2 regions of the Micromonospora sp. NPDC127501 genome follow, and region 1 is predicted to be linked to the other one. Evidence: riboswitches for the same ligand, from Rfam matches in the RefSeq annotation. Region 1 holds a riboswitch; the other holds the start of a gene.
What was found. Region 1 has a riboswitch for ZMP and ZTP ahead of ABTW72_RS29110 (glycine hydroxymethyltransferase). Riboswitches for the same ligand answer to the same signal wherever they lie in the genome.
Positions count from the first base shown of each region.

Region 2: linked by a shared signal. The riboswitch ahead of ABTW72_RS16670 (bifunctional 5,10-methylenetetrahydrofolate dehydrogenase/5,10-methenyltetrahydrofolate cyclohydrolase) and the one ahead of ABTW72_RS29110 (glycine hydroxymethyltransferase) in region 1 are both predicted to bind ZMP and ZTP.

Region 1 covers NZ_JBEORJ010000016.1:44,481-51,807, forward strand. The annotation lists gene ABTW72_RS29095 (alpha-hydroxy acid oxidase) at 1-951, shown strand, start outside; gene ABTW72_RS29100 (aminotransferase-like domain-containing protein) at 955-2,307, shown strand; gene ABTW72_RS29105 (hypothetical protein) at 2,375-2,635, shown strand; gene ABTW72_RS29110 (glycine hydroxymethyltransferase) at 2,798-4,234, opposite strand; ZMP/ZTP riboswitch at 4,254-4,343, opposite strand; gene ABTW72_RS29115 (SDR family NAD(P)-dependent oxidoreductase) at 4,493-5,299, shown strand; gene ABTW72_RS29120 (hemerythrin domain-containing protein) at 5,360-5,860, opposite strand; gene ABTW72_RS29125 (NAD(P)H-hydrate dehydratase) at 5,940-6,809, opposite strand; gene ABTW72_RS29130 (histidine phosphatase family protein) at 6,793-7,327, opposite strand, start outside.
Region 2 covers NZ_JBEORJ010000006.1:314,576-321,902, forward strand. The annotation lists gene ABTW72_RS16655 (FAD-dependent monooxygenase) at 1-464, shown strand, start outside; gene ABTW72_RS16660 (CU044_5270 family protein) at 515-1,489, opposite strand; gene ABTW72_RS16665 (RNA polymerase sigma factor) at 1,502-2,071, opposite strand; ZMP/ZTP riboswitch at 2,310-2,391, shown strand; gene ABTW72_RS16670 (bifunctional 5,10-methylenetetrahydrofolate dehydrogenase/5,10-methenyltetrahydrofolate cyclohydrolase) at 2,405-3,304, shown strand; gene ABTW72_RS16675 (DUF397 domain-containing protein) at 3,536-3,724, shown strand; gene ABTW72_RS16680 (hypothetical protein) at 3,733-4,695, opposite strand; gene ABTW72_RS16685 (vitamin B12-dependent ribonucleotide reductase) at 5,008-7,327, opposite strand, start outside.

The DNA.
Region 1 (7,327 bases):
CGGGTCGCGGTGCTGCCCCGGGTGCTGCGCGGGGTGGACACCGTCGACCTCGGCACCCACCTGCTCGGCCGTCGGTACGCCATGCCGGTCGGGGTGGCGCCGATGGCGTACCAGCGGCTGGTGCACCCGGACGGTGAACTGGGTCTGGCGGCGGCGGCCGGCGCGGCCGGGATTCCCTACCTGGCCAGCACGCTGGGCAGCACACCCATCGAACAGGTAACCGGGGCGGGCGCGGACGTCTGGTTCCAGCTCTACTGGCTGCGCGACCGGGGGCTCGTCCGCGACCTGCTGGACCGGGTCGTCGCGGCCGGCTGCCGGGCGTTGGTGGTCACCGTGGACGTCCCGGTGCTCGGTCGACGTCCCCGGGACCTGCGCAATGCGTTCCGGCTGCCGGCCGACGTGGTCGCCGCGAACCTCCCCGACGGTCGCGACGCGCTGGCGCACTCCGGTGCCCCCGGGGTGTCCGCGATCGCCGCGCACACCGCCGCGTCGTTCGCGCCGGCGCTGCGCTGGGCGGACCTGGGGTGGCTGCGTGAGCAGGTCGACCTGCCGTTGGTGGTCAAGGGGCTGCTGGACCCGCGCGACGCGACCGAGGCGGTACGGGTCGGCGCGGACGCGGTGGTCGTCTCCAACCACGGCGGGCGGCAACTGGACGGCTCACCGGCGAGCGTCACCATGCTGCCGGAGGTCGTCGACGCGGTCGGGGGCGACTGCCAGGTGCTGCTGGACAGCGGCATCCGGTGCGGCACCGACGTCCTGCGGGCGCTGGCGTTGGGTGCGGCCGGGGTGCTGGTCGGCCGGCCGCTGCTCTGGGCGCTGGCCGCCGGGGGCGAACCGGCCGCCCGGGACGCGTTGGGGCTGCTCGCCGCCGAGCTGACCGACGCGCTCACCCTGGCCGGCTGCACCGATCCGGTGGCGGCCGGCGAGCTGCGCACCCTCGGGGTGGGCTGAGGGATGAGCGCCGCGGAACCGGTCGACCTGCTCGTCGCCGACCTGCACCCCGCGCTGGGCGATCCGGCGCTGACCTCGATGAACTTCCTCAACGAGGTGTCCGAGCGCTACCCGGCGGCGGTGTCCCTCGCGGCCGGCCGGCCGTACGAGGAGTTCTTCGACCTCGCGGCGGTGCACCGGCACCTGGACACCTTCCACCGGCACCTCGTCGACGACCTGGGGCACCGACCCGCGCAGGCCCGGCGGCTGCTGCTCCAGTACGGCCGGACCAAGGGCATCGTGCACCACCTGATCGCCCGCAACCTCGCGGTCGACGAGGGGATCACCGTGGACCCGGAGGACGTGGTGGTGACCGTCGGCTGCCAGGAGGCCATGTTCCTGGTGCTGCGGGCGTTGCGGGCCGGGCCGGCGGATGTGTTGCTCGCGGTCGCCCCTACCTACGTCGGGCTGACCGGGGCGGCCCGGCTGGTCGACCTGCCGGTGTGGCAGGTCGCCGGTGGGTCGGCCGGGGTGGACCTGGCCGACCTGGCCGCCCAGGTGCACAGGGCCCGGGCGGCGGGGCTGCGGCCCCGCGCCTGCTACCTGATGCCGGACTTCGCCAACCCCTCCGGGATCAGCATCGACACCGCCCACCGGCAACGGTTGCTGGACCTGGCGGCGCAGGAGGACCTGCTGCTGCTGGAGGACAACCCGTACGGTCTGTTCCACAGCGACGACGGCCCGCGCCCGCCCACCCTGAAGGCGTTGGACACCGGCCGGCGGGTCGTCTACCTCGGCTCGTTCGCCAAGACCGTGCTCCCCGGCGCGCGGGTGGGTTACGTCGTCGCCGACCAGCGGGTGGCCGGCCCGGGCGGCCGGGTCGGCCCGCTCGCCGACCACCTCGCCATGATCAAGAGCATGGTCACGGTGAACACGTCGCCCATCGCGCAGGCGGTGATCGGCGGCCGGCTGCTGGAGCACGGATGCAGTCTGGTGGCCGCGAACACCCGGGAGCGGTCCGCGTACACCCGGAATCTGCGCCACCTGGTGGCCGGCCTCGCCCGGCGCTTCCCGGCTCTGCCGGACCAGCTGGACCAGACCGATCAGCCGGACCGGCCCGCGGTGCGCTGGACGGTGCCGGCCGGTGGGTTCTTCGTGGTGGTGACCGTGCCGTTCCCGGTCGACGACGCGCTGCTGGACCGCTCGGGGCGCGACTACGGGGTGCTGTGGACGCCGATGGCGCACTTCTACGACGACACCGCGCCGGTCCACGCGTTGCGGCTGTCGGTCAGCGCGGTCACGCCGGAGCAGATCGACGTCGGGCTGGATCGCCTTGCGGCGCTGATCACCGACGAAGTGATTCGCCGGGCGGGTTGACACACCGCGTTCATCGGATGGCAATGCGCGACGACCCGCGTGCCGCCGTCCTGGTTGGACGGTCATAATAAGCCGCATGGTTGCCTGGGAGTACGCCCTGCTCGTCCGCCGCTATCAGGGACAGGGCCGCAATTTTCACGTCTCGTTCGTCTGGTACGCGCCGGACGGGTCACGCAAGGACATCACCGCCTACGGCGACACCGCCATCGCGCACCTCAACCGCGCCGGCCGGGAGGGGTGGGAGTTGGTCTCCGCAGCCGAGGACGTCAACAACGTCCAGGGCAGCACCGAGGTCCACCGCTACCACCTGAAGCGCCCCATGGCCTGAGCCTCGACGGCCCGCCGCCGGCCCCCGGCCTGCGTCGATCATGGAGTTGTGGGTGTGGACGAAAGTCGTGCACCAGCCCGTGTCGGGCACCACAACTCCATGATCGACGAGAGCGGTCGGGCGCCACCGCCCAGCCGCCAGGGCTCAGCCGTTCAGCCCAGCTCAGGCCAGGTCGATGCCGGGGTAGAGGGGGTACGTGGCCAGCAGGTCGGTGGCCTGGCGGGCGATCTTGTCGGCCAGGCCGGCGTCCAGCGTGTACTTCGCCTTCGACGGGGTGCCGTCGGCGTTGGCGCCGGCGGTGGTCTGGGTCAGCACGGTGTGGATCAGCTCGGCGGTCTGGTCCATCTCGGCGGTGCCCAGGCCCCGGGTGGTCAGCGCCGGGGTGCCGATCCGGATGCCGGACGTGTACCAGGCGCCGTTCGGGTCCTGCGGAACCGAGTTGCGGTTGGTGACGATGCCCGAGTCGAGGAGGGCCTGCTCGGCCTGCCGGCCGGTGAGCCCGTAGCCGGACACGTCGATCAGCACCAGGTGGTTGTCGGTGCCGCCGGTGACCAGCGTCGCGCCCCGGCGCAGCAGCCCCTCGGCGAGCGCCTGCGCGTTGTCGACGATCCGCTGGGCGTAGTCGGCGAAGTCGGGCCGGCGGGCCTCGGCGAGTGCGACCGCCTTGGCGGCCATCACGTGCGGCAGCGGACCGCCGAGCACCATCGGGCAGCCGCGGTCGACCTGGTCGGCCAGCTCCGGCTGGCAGAGCACCATGCCGCCGCGCGGGCCGCGCAGCGACTTGTGCGTGGTGGTCGTGACGATGTGCGCGTGCGGCACCGGGTCGAAGTCGCCGGTGAACACCTTGCCGGCCACCAGGCCCGCGAAGTGCGCCATGTCGACCATGAAGGTGGCACCGACCGAGTCGGCGATCTCGCGCAGGATCCGGAAGTTCACCTTCCGGGGGTACGCCGAGTAGCCGCCCACCAGGATCAGCGGCTTGAACTCGCGGGCGGCCTCGGCCACCCGGTCGTAGTCGATCAGGCCGGTCGCCGGGTCGGTGCCGTAGCTGCGCTGGTCGAACATCTTGCCGGAAATGTTCGGCCGGAAACCGTGGGTGAGGTGACCGCCGGCGTCCAGCGACATGCCGAGCATCCGCTGGTTGCCCAGCTCGCGGCGCAGCGCGAACCAGTCGGCCTCGGTGAGGTCGTTGACCTGGCGGACCTGGGCCTTCTTCAGGGCGGGGGACTCCACCCGGTCGGCCAGCACCGCCCAGAAGGCGACCAGGTTGGCGTCGATGCCCGAATGCGGCTGCACGTACGCGTGCGCGGCGCCGAACAGCTCCCGGGCGTGCTCGGCGGCGAGCGCCTCGACGGTGTCGACGTTCTGGCAGCCGGCGTAGAAGCGGCGGCCGACGGTGCCCTCGGCGTACTTGTCGCTGAACCAGTTGCCCATGGCCAGCAGGGTCGCCGGGGAGGCGTAGTTCTCGCTGGCGATCAGCTTGAGCGACTCTCGCTGGTCGGTCAGTTCGGCGCCGATGGCGTCGGCGACCCGCGGCTCGACAGCCCGGATCACCTCAAGGGCACTCCGGAATGCGGTGGATTCGGCGTTGCGGGACATGCGACCTCCAACAGACGTGCGGGAAGGCCCAGGCGCTCGGCAAACGTCCACGTGACGAGGCCGCTCCCCGATGGTTCTCCATCCCCACGCGCCAGTAACGGCCCGGGAGGATCCTACCGGGCCGGAACCGGCCGTTCGGGCCGCCCTCCGGGAGGCGACCCCGCCGACGTGATTGGGCGATGCGTCGCGGGGCACACCGTAGGTGACCACCGCACCGTCACGGGTGCGGCCAGGGTTCGCACAGAAGGAGTCGAGAACATGACCACACCCACCTCCGAACGGCCGCTCGCCCTGGTGACCGGGGCCTCCAGCGGGATCGGGTACGAGCTGGCCGCGCAGTTCGTCGAGCACGGCTTCGACCTGGTCATCGCGGCCGAGGACGACGGCATCGAGACGGCCGCGCAGAAGCTGCGCCGCGACGGCGGCCCGCAGATCTGGTCGGTCCGCGTCGACCTGGCCCGCGAGCAGGGCGTGACGGAACTGGTGGCCGCCGTCACCGCGACCGGACGGCCGCTGGACGCGCTGGCGCTCAACGCCGGTCGGGGCGCCGGTGGCGCCTTCGTCGGCGGCACCGACCTCGCCGACGAGTTGGAGATCGTCGACCTCAACGTGCGCTCGACGGTGCACCTGGCGAAGCGGCTGCTGCCCGGGATGGTCGAGCGGGGCGCGGGCCGGGTCCTCTTCACCTCGTCGATCGCCTCCACCATGCCGGGGCCGTTCCAGGCGGTCTACAACGCGTCGAAGTCGTTCGTGCAGTCCTTCGCCGAGGCGCTGCGCAACGAGCTGAAGGACACCGGCGTCACGGTGACCTCGCTGATGCCCGGGCCGACCGACACGGAGTTCTTCGACCGGGCCGACATGGAGGACACCCGGGTGGGCTCGGGCAAGAAGGACGACCCGGCGAAGGTCGCCGAGCAGGGTTTCGAGGCGATGATGAGGGGTGATCAGACGATCACCGCCGGCTCGCTGATGAACAAGGTGCAGACCGCCGCCGGCAAGATCATTCCGGACAAGCTCAAGTCCGAGCAGCACCGCCGGATGGCCGAACCGGGATCGGGCAGCTGACCCGCGGGGCACGACGAAGGGCCCGGCGTGGTGCCGGGCCCTTCGGTGTGAGCGGGTGCCTCAGGCCGTCACCGCATCGAGCGCCTTCTTGATCGCCTTCGGTGCGGTGGGGGTACGCGGCGCGTCCGCGCGCAGCGCGATCATCTTCTCGCCGATCTCCTGGAGCTGCTTGCGGCCCAGCGCGTCGCGGACCTTGGGGAACCACTCCTGCTCTTCCTCCTCGACGTGGTGGGTGACGTTCTCGATCAGCACCGTCGTCTTGGCGTTGAACCGCTCGTCGTCGGCGTTCATGCTGGCCAGCTCGGCGCAGAGCACATCGGCGACGTGGTGTTCCTCGTACGACTCGAGGATATCGTCCTCCAGGTCGGGCAGCAGCCGGCGGACCTCCGGATACATCACCTCGTTCTCCAGGTAGGTGTGCACGGTCAGTGCCTCCAGGATCTGGTCCACCAACTTCTGCCGCTGGCTCGCCGGCCCCTCCTCGGCGTCCTGGAAGGCCTTGAACAGGCGGCGCATTTCCTTGTGGTCCTCTTTGAGCAGGACGATGGCATCGGTCGACACCGGTATGACCTCCCTGAAAAGTCTCGGCTGGTGGGGTTCCGGTACCCCGACGCCGAATGCGGAAACAGGTGAAACCGTCTCAGACCATCGCCAGGGTGCGGGGGATCTCGTCGAGCAACTCCCGAGCCAGAAAGCCGATCCGCCCGTAGCGGGGAATCAGCCGCTGGCCGCTCACCGAGTGCGCGAACGAGCCCCAGCAGGCCGCCTGCGCAGGGTCGGCACCCCGGGACAGCAGCCCCGCCAGCAACCCGGCGAGCACGTCCCCGCTGCCGGAGGTGCCCAGCCCGGCGTCGCCGCTCTCCTCCCGCCAACCCCGACCGTCCGGCGCGGCGACGTGCCCGTACAGCGACACGACCGCCTCGTACCGCGCGGCCAACTCGGCCGCCTCGGCGTCCAGGTCGTCGCCCGGCTCCCGCCCGAGCAGGTGCCCCGCCTCGGTGACGTTGGGGGTGAGCACCACGGGCCGACCCGAGCCGACCAGTAGGTCCGGTGCGTGGCTGAGCGCACCGAGGGCGTACGCGTCGAGCACCAGTGACGTGTCCGGACGGGCCGCCTCCAGGACCAGGCTCAGCAGGCGGTTGGTCTCGTCGATCGCCTTCAGGCCGGGGCCGAGCGCCACCACGTCGGCCTGCGTGACCAGGTCGCCGAGCTGGCCGTCCCGGTCGGCGGCCACCGCGCCGTCGGCGGTCTCCGGCAGACCGACCACCAGTGCCTCGGGCACCTGGATGCTCAGCGCGGCCGCGGTCGACTCGGCGGCGGCGAGCTGGAGCACCCCGGCACCGGCGCGCAACGCGGCCACCCCGGCGAGCAGCACCGCGCCCGGCGTGAAGCGGGAACCGCCGACCACCAGCACGGTGCCCCGGCTCTCCTTTCCACCGACCGGCACCGGCAGCGCCCAGTCCCGCAGCAACGCCGGGGTGATCACCTTCACCTCAGACCGGCTCGGCATGGATCTCGTCCTCCCTGGTCGGCTGGGCGCCCTGCTGACGCAGGTGCGCGACATCGTTGAAGGCGGTGAGGGCCAGGCGGTCGTCGCCGTCCGCCGACCACTCGGTGATCGAACAGTTGGCGATGACGTCCTGCCGGGTGAGCGCCATCAGCTCGTCCTCGGTCAATCCCTCCACCAGATAGCGAAGCAGGAAGACCAACGCGTCGTGGCCGAAGAGCAGCACTCGGCAACCCTCGTGGTCGCGGCGCAGGTCGCCCAGCAGCGTCCGCAGCCGCAACGCCACGTCCGTCCAGGACTCCCCACCCGGCGGCCGGTAGTAGAACTTGCCCAACCGTTCCCGGCGGTCGGCCTCGTCCGGGTACCGCCGGCGCACCCCGTGCCCGGTCAGCCCGTCGAGGATGCCCAGCTCCCGGTCGCGCAGCCGCTCGTCGCGGTGCACCGGAATGTCGGTGCCGGCCAGCGCCAGCCGCGAGGTCTGCACCGCGCGCAGGTACGGCGAGACCACCGCCACGTCCGGG
Region 2 (7,327 bases), on a different contig from region 1:
ACTACAACGACGGCCCGGTGGCCGACCGGCCCGGCTGGCGCGACGAGCTGGCCGCGACGTTCACCGAGCCGGTGACCACCATGCTCAAGGCCCTGGACTACGACGACAGCACCCTGCACGCCGGGCCGAACCAGGAGGTCGTGCTCGACTCCTGGTCCCGGGGGCCGGTGCTGCTGATCGGCGACGCCGCCCACGCCACCTCGCCGAACATGGCCCAGGGCGCGGCGATGGCCCTGGAGGACGCGGTCGTGCTCGCCTCCTCGTTGGCCACCGCCGGGTCCGTTGCCGAAGCCCTGCGCGGGTACGAGGCGCGGCGACGCCCACGCACCGACTGGGTGCTCAGCCAGACCCACCGCCGGGACAAGGCAACCGGGCTCCCGCCCGCGCTGCGCGACCTGGTGATGCGCCGCCTCGGCGAGCAGATGTTCCGCTCGAACTACGGGCCCCTGTTCGTCCAGCCCTGACCGGTGCAACCTCACCGGACCAGTCAGGGCTGGGGCGCGCCCACCACCGATCAGGGCAACTGGCCCGGCCGGTCGACGATGGCGATGCGCAGTTGCGCGATAGCCGCGTACAGGGACTCTTTGCCGTTTCGCACCACCGAACTTCTGGTGCCGAGGAAGACGTGGGTGTCTCGGTCGAAGAGAAGGTCCTCGTTCCCACCAATCACGCCGGGCATCCGGATCGCCACCCCATGCCGACCGGCGGCGTCCACCACGTCGCCCGAAATGACCACCGCTCCGGGCTCCCGTGCCAGCACTTCGAACAGCGCCGCGAGCGCGCGGGGCGGCACGTAGTCGCCACGGACCATCGACCGTGCCGTGGTGTACGCCATGCTCTCGTCCCCGTAGACGGCCTCCTCATCGGCTCCTTCGGGAAGATGCAGGTCGACCGGGTTTTCCCGAAGGTATCGAAGCAGCTCGTCCGGATCGGTGGGGAGGTCGCCGTGGTACGCGGGCGGCTGGAACGCGTCCAGTTCCTTCGTGGGATCGGCGGCATCGCCCATGCGGAGCACCTTCAACTCGCCCCACCCGTTCGGGTCGTTCTCTGGTCGGTAGCGTCCCTGCGTGTACGCGACTCCGCCGGCCGACTGCCACAGTTGGTTCCGAATGGTCTGGTAAGGACCGCTGTCCGGCAGGTCCCGGATCGTCGCCAGGGATTCCGTGAAGACGTACTGGTCGGGTCGGGCGGTGAGCTCCGGCTGCTGCCGGGCCGCCGCAGCCGCCAGGTGGAAGATCTCCGCCGCGTTGGCCGTCGGCGGCGGCTGATCGCCCACCCTCATCGTCTGGACCACCAGCCCACCGGCGGTCAGCGTCACCGCGAGCCCGACCGCTCCGGCGAGACGCCAACCGCGCAGGAATCGGGTACGTCGTCCGGCGGGACGGGCCGCCGACGCCACCTCGGCCCGTTGGGCGACGTGTGCGGTCAGATCCCTGAGGAGTTGCTCCTCGAAGCCCTGCGGCGACCGTTCGGTCTCGTTCATCGTCATCTCCGTCTCATTTCAGGCGAGGGTGGTGACCGGGCGGGCGAGCACGGCGCGGACGAGGCGGCGGGCACGGTGCAGGCGGACCCGAGCGGCGACCGGTGACATCCCGAGCACTGTCGCCGCCTCCGCGACGGTGAGGCCATCCACGGCGACGAGTTCGACGAGCGTCCGGGTGCCCTCGGGCAGCTCGCTCAGCGCCCGATGGGTGTGGCGGGCCGCCGACTCGGCGTCGATCCGCTCCTCGATGCGGGCGATGTCGTCGGGGCCGAGGTCCCGTCGTCCGGCCAGTCGGCCGGTCACCCTCAGTCGTTGGGCCGCCCGACGCCGCTCGTCGCCGATGACGTTGCGGGCCACTCCGTACAGCCAGCCAATCTGGCTCCCCCGCTCCGGTCGGTAGCCGGCCGCCGACTCGATCACCGCAAGGAACACGTCGGCGGTCAGGTCGGCGGCGAGATGGGGGTCGTCGACCCGCCGTGCCACGAACCGGCCCACCGCCTCCAGATGCCGCCGGTAGAAGACCTCGAAGGCCACCGGATCGGCTCCGATGCCGGAAATGTCATCATCGGCTCGGCTCGGCTCATTCACAGGCCGTCCTCCCTCGTAGCCTTCACACCCCTTCTTCGTAAGGCGGAGCACGAGTGTTACCGAACCGCCCATCCGGGCCCCATCGGCGGCACCATCCGACGAGCGACATTCCTCAGGGCCATAAATATGACCCTGAGGCATGTCGCTGTTCGGCAGCACGTCCCGGTGCGGGTCTGCACGGCGCTGGCGGTGGCGCTGCTGGCCCAACTGGGCAACCGCCCAGGTGATGCGGCATTATCGAACCACCGGCGACTGGCGGCACGGGGATGGTGGAACCATCGGGGAGCCTCTCGCGGGCGTCGACCGCCTGGGCGCCTGCGTCGAGGGACCGTCATGACCACGACCAGCGAATCTGCCGAACAGCACACCCCGTCCGGCGCGGCCCGGCTCCTGCCGGGTGCACCCGTCGCCGAAGCCGTCCTGGCCGAGACCGCCGACGCAGCCGCCCGCCTCCGCAACCGCGGCATCACACCGAGCCTCGCCACCATCCTCGTCGGCGACGACGACGCCAGCGCCGGTTACATCGCCATCAAGCAGCGTCAGGCCGCCGCGCTCGGGTTCGCCTCCCCGCACGTGCATCTGCCAGCCACCGCCACCCAGGCCGAACTGCACCAGGCCATCGCCCGGTTCAACACCGATCCGGGCGTGCACGGGCTGCTCGTGCAGTACCCCGTTCCGGGGCATCTGGACTACGACGCGGCGTTGCAGACCATCGACCCGGACAAGGACGTCGACGGCATGCATCCGCTGAACATGGGGCGTCTCGCCGTCGGCCTGCCCGGCCCGCTGCCGTGCACCCCCGCCGGCATCGAAGCGCTCCTGGCGTACTACGAGATCCCCGTCGCCGGTCGTGAGGTCGTGATCCTCGGCCGCGGTGCCACCCTGGGCCGCCCCCTGGCCATGCTGCTCGCCCAGAAGCGCCCGACCGCCAACGCCGCCGTCACCGTCGTCCACACCGGTGTGCCCGACTGGGCCCGCTACACGCGCCGCGCCGACATCCTCGTCGCCGCCGCCGGCGTACCCGGGATCGTGCAGCCTGAGCACGTCAAGCCCGGCGCGGTCGTCATCGGTGCCGGCGTCCGCTACGAAGGGCGGCGGCTCCTACCGGACGTGGACGAAGCGTGCGCCGAGGTCGCCGGCGCCATCACCCCCCGGGTCGGCGGGGTCGGTCCGACCACCGTCGCGATGCTGTTCCGTAACGCCGTGCGCGCCGCTGAGCGAGCGAACCAGTAACCCAATCGCCGAGATCACTTGATGCTGAGTAGTCAGAGCCGATCGCCCACACCTACTCAGCATCAAGTGATCGAGCCGGCTTCCTGCGATGGAAATCTCCTGGCGGGCACCCGGGTCAGATCCTCGGCCGACTGTGGGACCGACTCCGGGCAGCCGCTCTCGGGCCGGTAGAGTCGCGCAAGCTCATCCTGAGGATGGCGGACGACGTAGAGCGGCATCAGACCTGAGAGAGTGATCCTGGAGACTTTGGATCGCCTGGTCTGGCGCAAGTCGAGCTACAGCGACAACAACGGCGGCGCAGGCGTCGAGGTAGCCGAAGTCGGTACGAGCATCGCAGTGCGCGACAGCAAGAACCCCGGTGGCGCGACTCTCCGCTTCACGAGAAGCGCTTGGGCGGGGTTCGTGCGGCGCGTCCGGTAGCTGGGGTTTCAGGCCCTCCCGCTCTTGGCTACCTCCTCGTCATCATTCTTGCCTGCGGCGCTCTTAGCTCCCCCAGAAACCAACATCAAGATGATGACGCCGGCGACCACCCAGGGCCAATAATTGGTCTCCTCGCTGGGCCGCTTCTCCGCCCAGGTGCGAACGTCCAGGTGGACCGTAGTGCGGCCGCCGTCACGACGCAGCCGCTTGACGGTCAACAAACTTCTTCTGCCCGCATCAGTGAGCACACAGTAACGTGCGCCGACTTTTAAGTCTTTGAATGGTATGGCACCATCCGGGACATAATCAGTATTTGCTGAACACATACTAAAGGTCGCTGCTGCGGATCTTTCGACCACCGCGATCTGGGTGCCACCGCTCAGGCTCCGGACGACAGCTTTGCCATTGTTGCCGACGTCTTGCTTCGTGCCGAGCACGTCTGTCACGTTCCAGTCAGGACAGAGAGAATCTAGGTCTGCGTAGTAGCCCTCCGAGATGACCAGTACACCATCGTGGCGCACGACATCGACGGCGCCCGTGCCGCTGGGCGTGGGTGCGATCCCAGCCGGGGAGGCACACGGCTCTGCGCCCCCGACGGGAGAACTCGCTGATGGAGACGGGCTCGCCGATGGAGACGTGCTCGCAGACGGGGAATGATCTGGCAACGTACGCTCATCTTGAGCCTTCGACCCCTCCGTGGCCTGCCCCCCGTTCGCAAAGAGGCCCGCCGCGATCACGATCAGCAGGCCTACGCCCATTACCGCGAGGCCAGCCAATACGCTTGGCCGCTTGAAGAACGACATGTGGGGCTGGGAAGCTTCGTCACCTTGGGCGGAAGACCTGCGCTGTTGCTCAACCAAAGCCCCAGTGAACGTCCCGAGTGCAAGCAACATGCCAATGACGCTCGCGGCCTTGTCGGCCCGGTCGAGAGAATTCTCGCCCATGCAAACCGCCAGCAAGATCCAGGTCACGAGCGCTATGCACACCACCACGACGGCCGGGTGGACTTTCCTGCGGCGCGTCGGTGGCTCCGTCATCCCGGCATGATCTCAGACTGACTCCGCAGCATCATCCCTGATCTATGTCGGCTAGAAGACAGGTTGAGCTGGCGCGGCCGCGACCGGCGATAGAGGGCAAGCCCCATACCTCAGAGTCATATATATACCTCTGGGGTATACCGCCAACAGAGACACATGCTCCCGCGCGAGCCCGAAAGCATCTGGAAAACGGCGCTGCCCCGACTCCCACGAGGGAAGCCGGGGCAGCGCCGCTTTTCGCGTACGTCAGCTGCAACCGCTGGTGGAGCCGCAGCCCTCGCAGACGTAGCAGCTACCGGCGGGCCGCATCTTCGTGCCGCAGGTGAAGCAGAGCGGTGCGTCGGCGGCCTTGCCGATCACGGCCTCCAGCAGTTCGGTGCTGGAACCCACACTCGGAGCCGGCTTGGCGGCGGCCACGTCGGCCATCTCCTGGGCCGGCTGGGCGACAGCCTCCGGCTTGGCCGGGGTCTCCACCGGCGCGGACGACGCCATCGCGGTGAGCTCGGCGCCGGTGACGCCGGCGGCCTCCGCGTCGGCCTCGGCCCGCAGCTGCGCGGCCCGCTCCGAGGCGGTGAAGATGCCCAGCTCGGCGCGACGCTCGTAGGGCAGGAAGTCCAGCGCCAGGCGACGGAAGATGTAGTCCATCACCGAGGCCGCCATCCGCACGTCCGGGTCGTCGGTCATGCCGGCCGGCTCGAAGCGCATGTTGGTGAACTTGCTGACGAACGTCTCCAGCGGCACGCCGTACTGGAGGCCGATGCTGATGGCCACCGAGAAGGCGTCCATCACGCCGGCCAGGGTCGAGCCCTGCTTGGACATCTTCAGGAAGACCTCACCGAGGCCGTCGTCCGGGTAGGACGACGCGGTCAGGTAGCCCTCGGCGCCACCGACGGAGAAGCTGACCGTCTCGGACGGGCGCTTCTTCGGCAGGCGCTTACGCACCGGCCGGTACTCGATGACCTTCTCGACCGTGGCCGGTGCGGTCTCGACGGCGGCCGGCTCGGTGGCCTTGTTGGACTTGGCCACCGAGAGCGGCTGGCCGACCTTGCAGTTGTCCCGGTAGATCGCCAGCGCCTTGAGGCCGAGCTTCCAGCCCTCGAAGTAGATCTTCTCGACGTCCTCGACGGTGGCCGCCTCCGGCATGTTGACCGTCTTGGAGATGGCGCCGGAGACGAACGGCTGGATGGCCGCCATCATCCGCACGTGACCCATCGGGGCGATCGTCCGCTCGCCCATGGCGCAGTCGAAGACCGCGTAGTGCTCCGGCTTGAGGCCGGGGGCGTCCACCACGTGGCCGTGGTCGGCGATGTGCTCGACGATCGCCTCGACCTGCTCCTCGGGGTAACCGAGGCTGCGCAGGGCGCGCGGAACCGTCTGGTTGACGATCTGCATCGAGCCGCCGCCGACCAGCTTCTTGAACTTGACCAGCGCCAGGTCCGGCTCCACGCCGGTCGTGTCGCAGTCCATCATGAAGCCGATGGTGCCGGTCGGTGCGAGGACGCTGGCCTGCGCGTTGCGCCAGCCATTCTTGTCACCGATCTTGTTGCCCTGGGTCCACTGCTTGGTCGCCTCGCGGACGATAGCGGTGGCCACCGGGCTGGTCGGCTTGATCTCGTCGTTGGCCGCGGCGTGCTTGCGCATGACCCGCTTGTGCGGCTCGGCGTTGCGGGCGTAGCCGTCGTACGGGCCGACGACGCCGGCCAGCTCGGCCGAGCGGCGGTAGGCGGTGCCGGTCATCAGGGACGTGATCGACGCGGCGACCGAGCGGCCCTGGTCCGAGTCGTACGGCAGGCCGGTGGCCATCAGCAGGGCGCCCAGGTTGGCGTAGCCGATGCCGAGCTGCCGGTAGGCGCGGGACGTCTCACCGATCTTCTCGGTCGGGAAGTCCGCGAAGCAGATCGAGATGTCCATCGCGGTGATGACGAACTCGACGGACTTGACGAACTTCTCCACCTCGAAGCCACCGTCGGCGCGGAGGAACTTCATCAGGTTGAGCGAGGCCAGGTTGCACGAGGAGTTGTCCAGGTGCAGGTACTCCGAGCACGGGTTCGACGCGGTGATCCGCCCGGTCTCCGGGCAGGTGTGCCAGTCGTTGATCGTGTCGTCGTACTGCAGGCCCGGGTCGGCGCACTCCCAGGCGGCCTGGGAGATGGTGCGGAACAGCTTCTTGGCGTCGACGGTGTCGATCACCGAGCCGTCCAGCCGGCCGCGCAGGTCGAAGCCCTTACCGTTCTCGACCGCCGACATGAACTCGTCGGAGACGCGGACCGAGTTGTTGGCGTTCTGGTACTGCACGCTGACGATGTCGGAGCCGCCGAGGTCCATGTCGAACCCGGCGTCACGCAGCGCGCGGATCTTGTCCTCCTCGCGCGCCTTCGTGACCACGAACTCCTCGATGTCCGGGTGGTCCACGTCGAGGATGACCATCTTGGCCGCCCGGCGGGTCGCGCCGCCGGACTTGATGGTGCCGGCCGAGGCGTCCGCGCCGCGCATGAAGCTGACCGGGCCGGAGGCGGTGCCGCCGGAGGAGAGCAGCTCACGGGAGGAGCGGATGCGCGACAGGTTG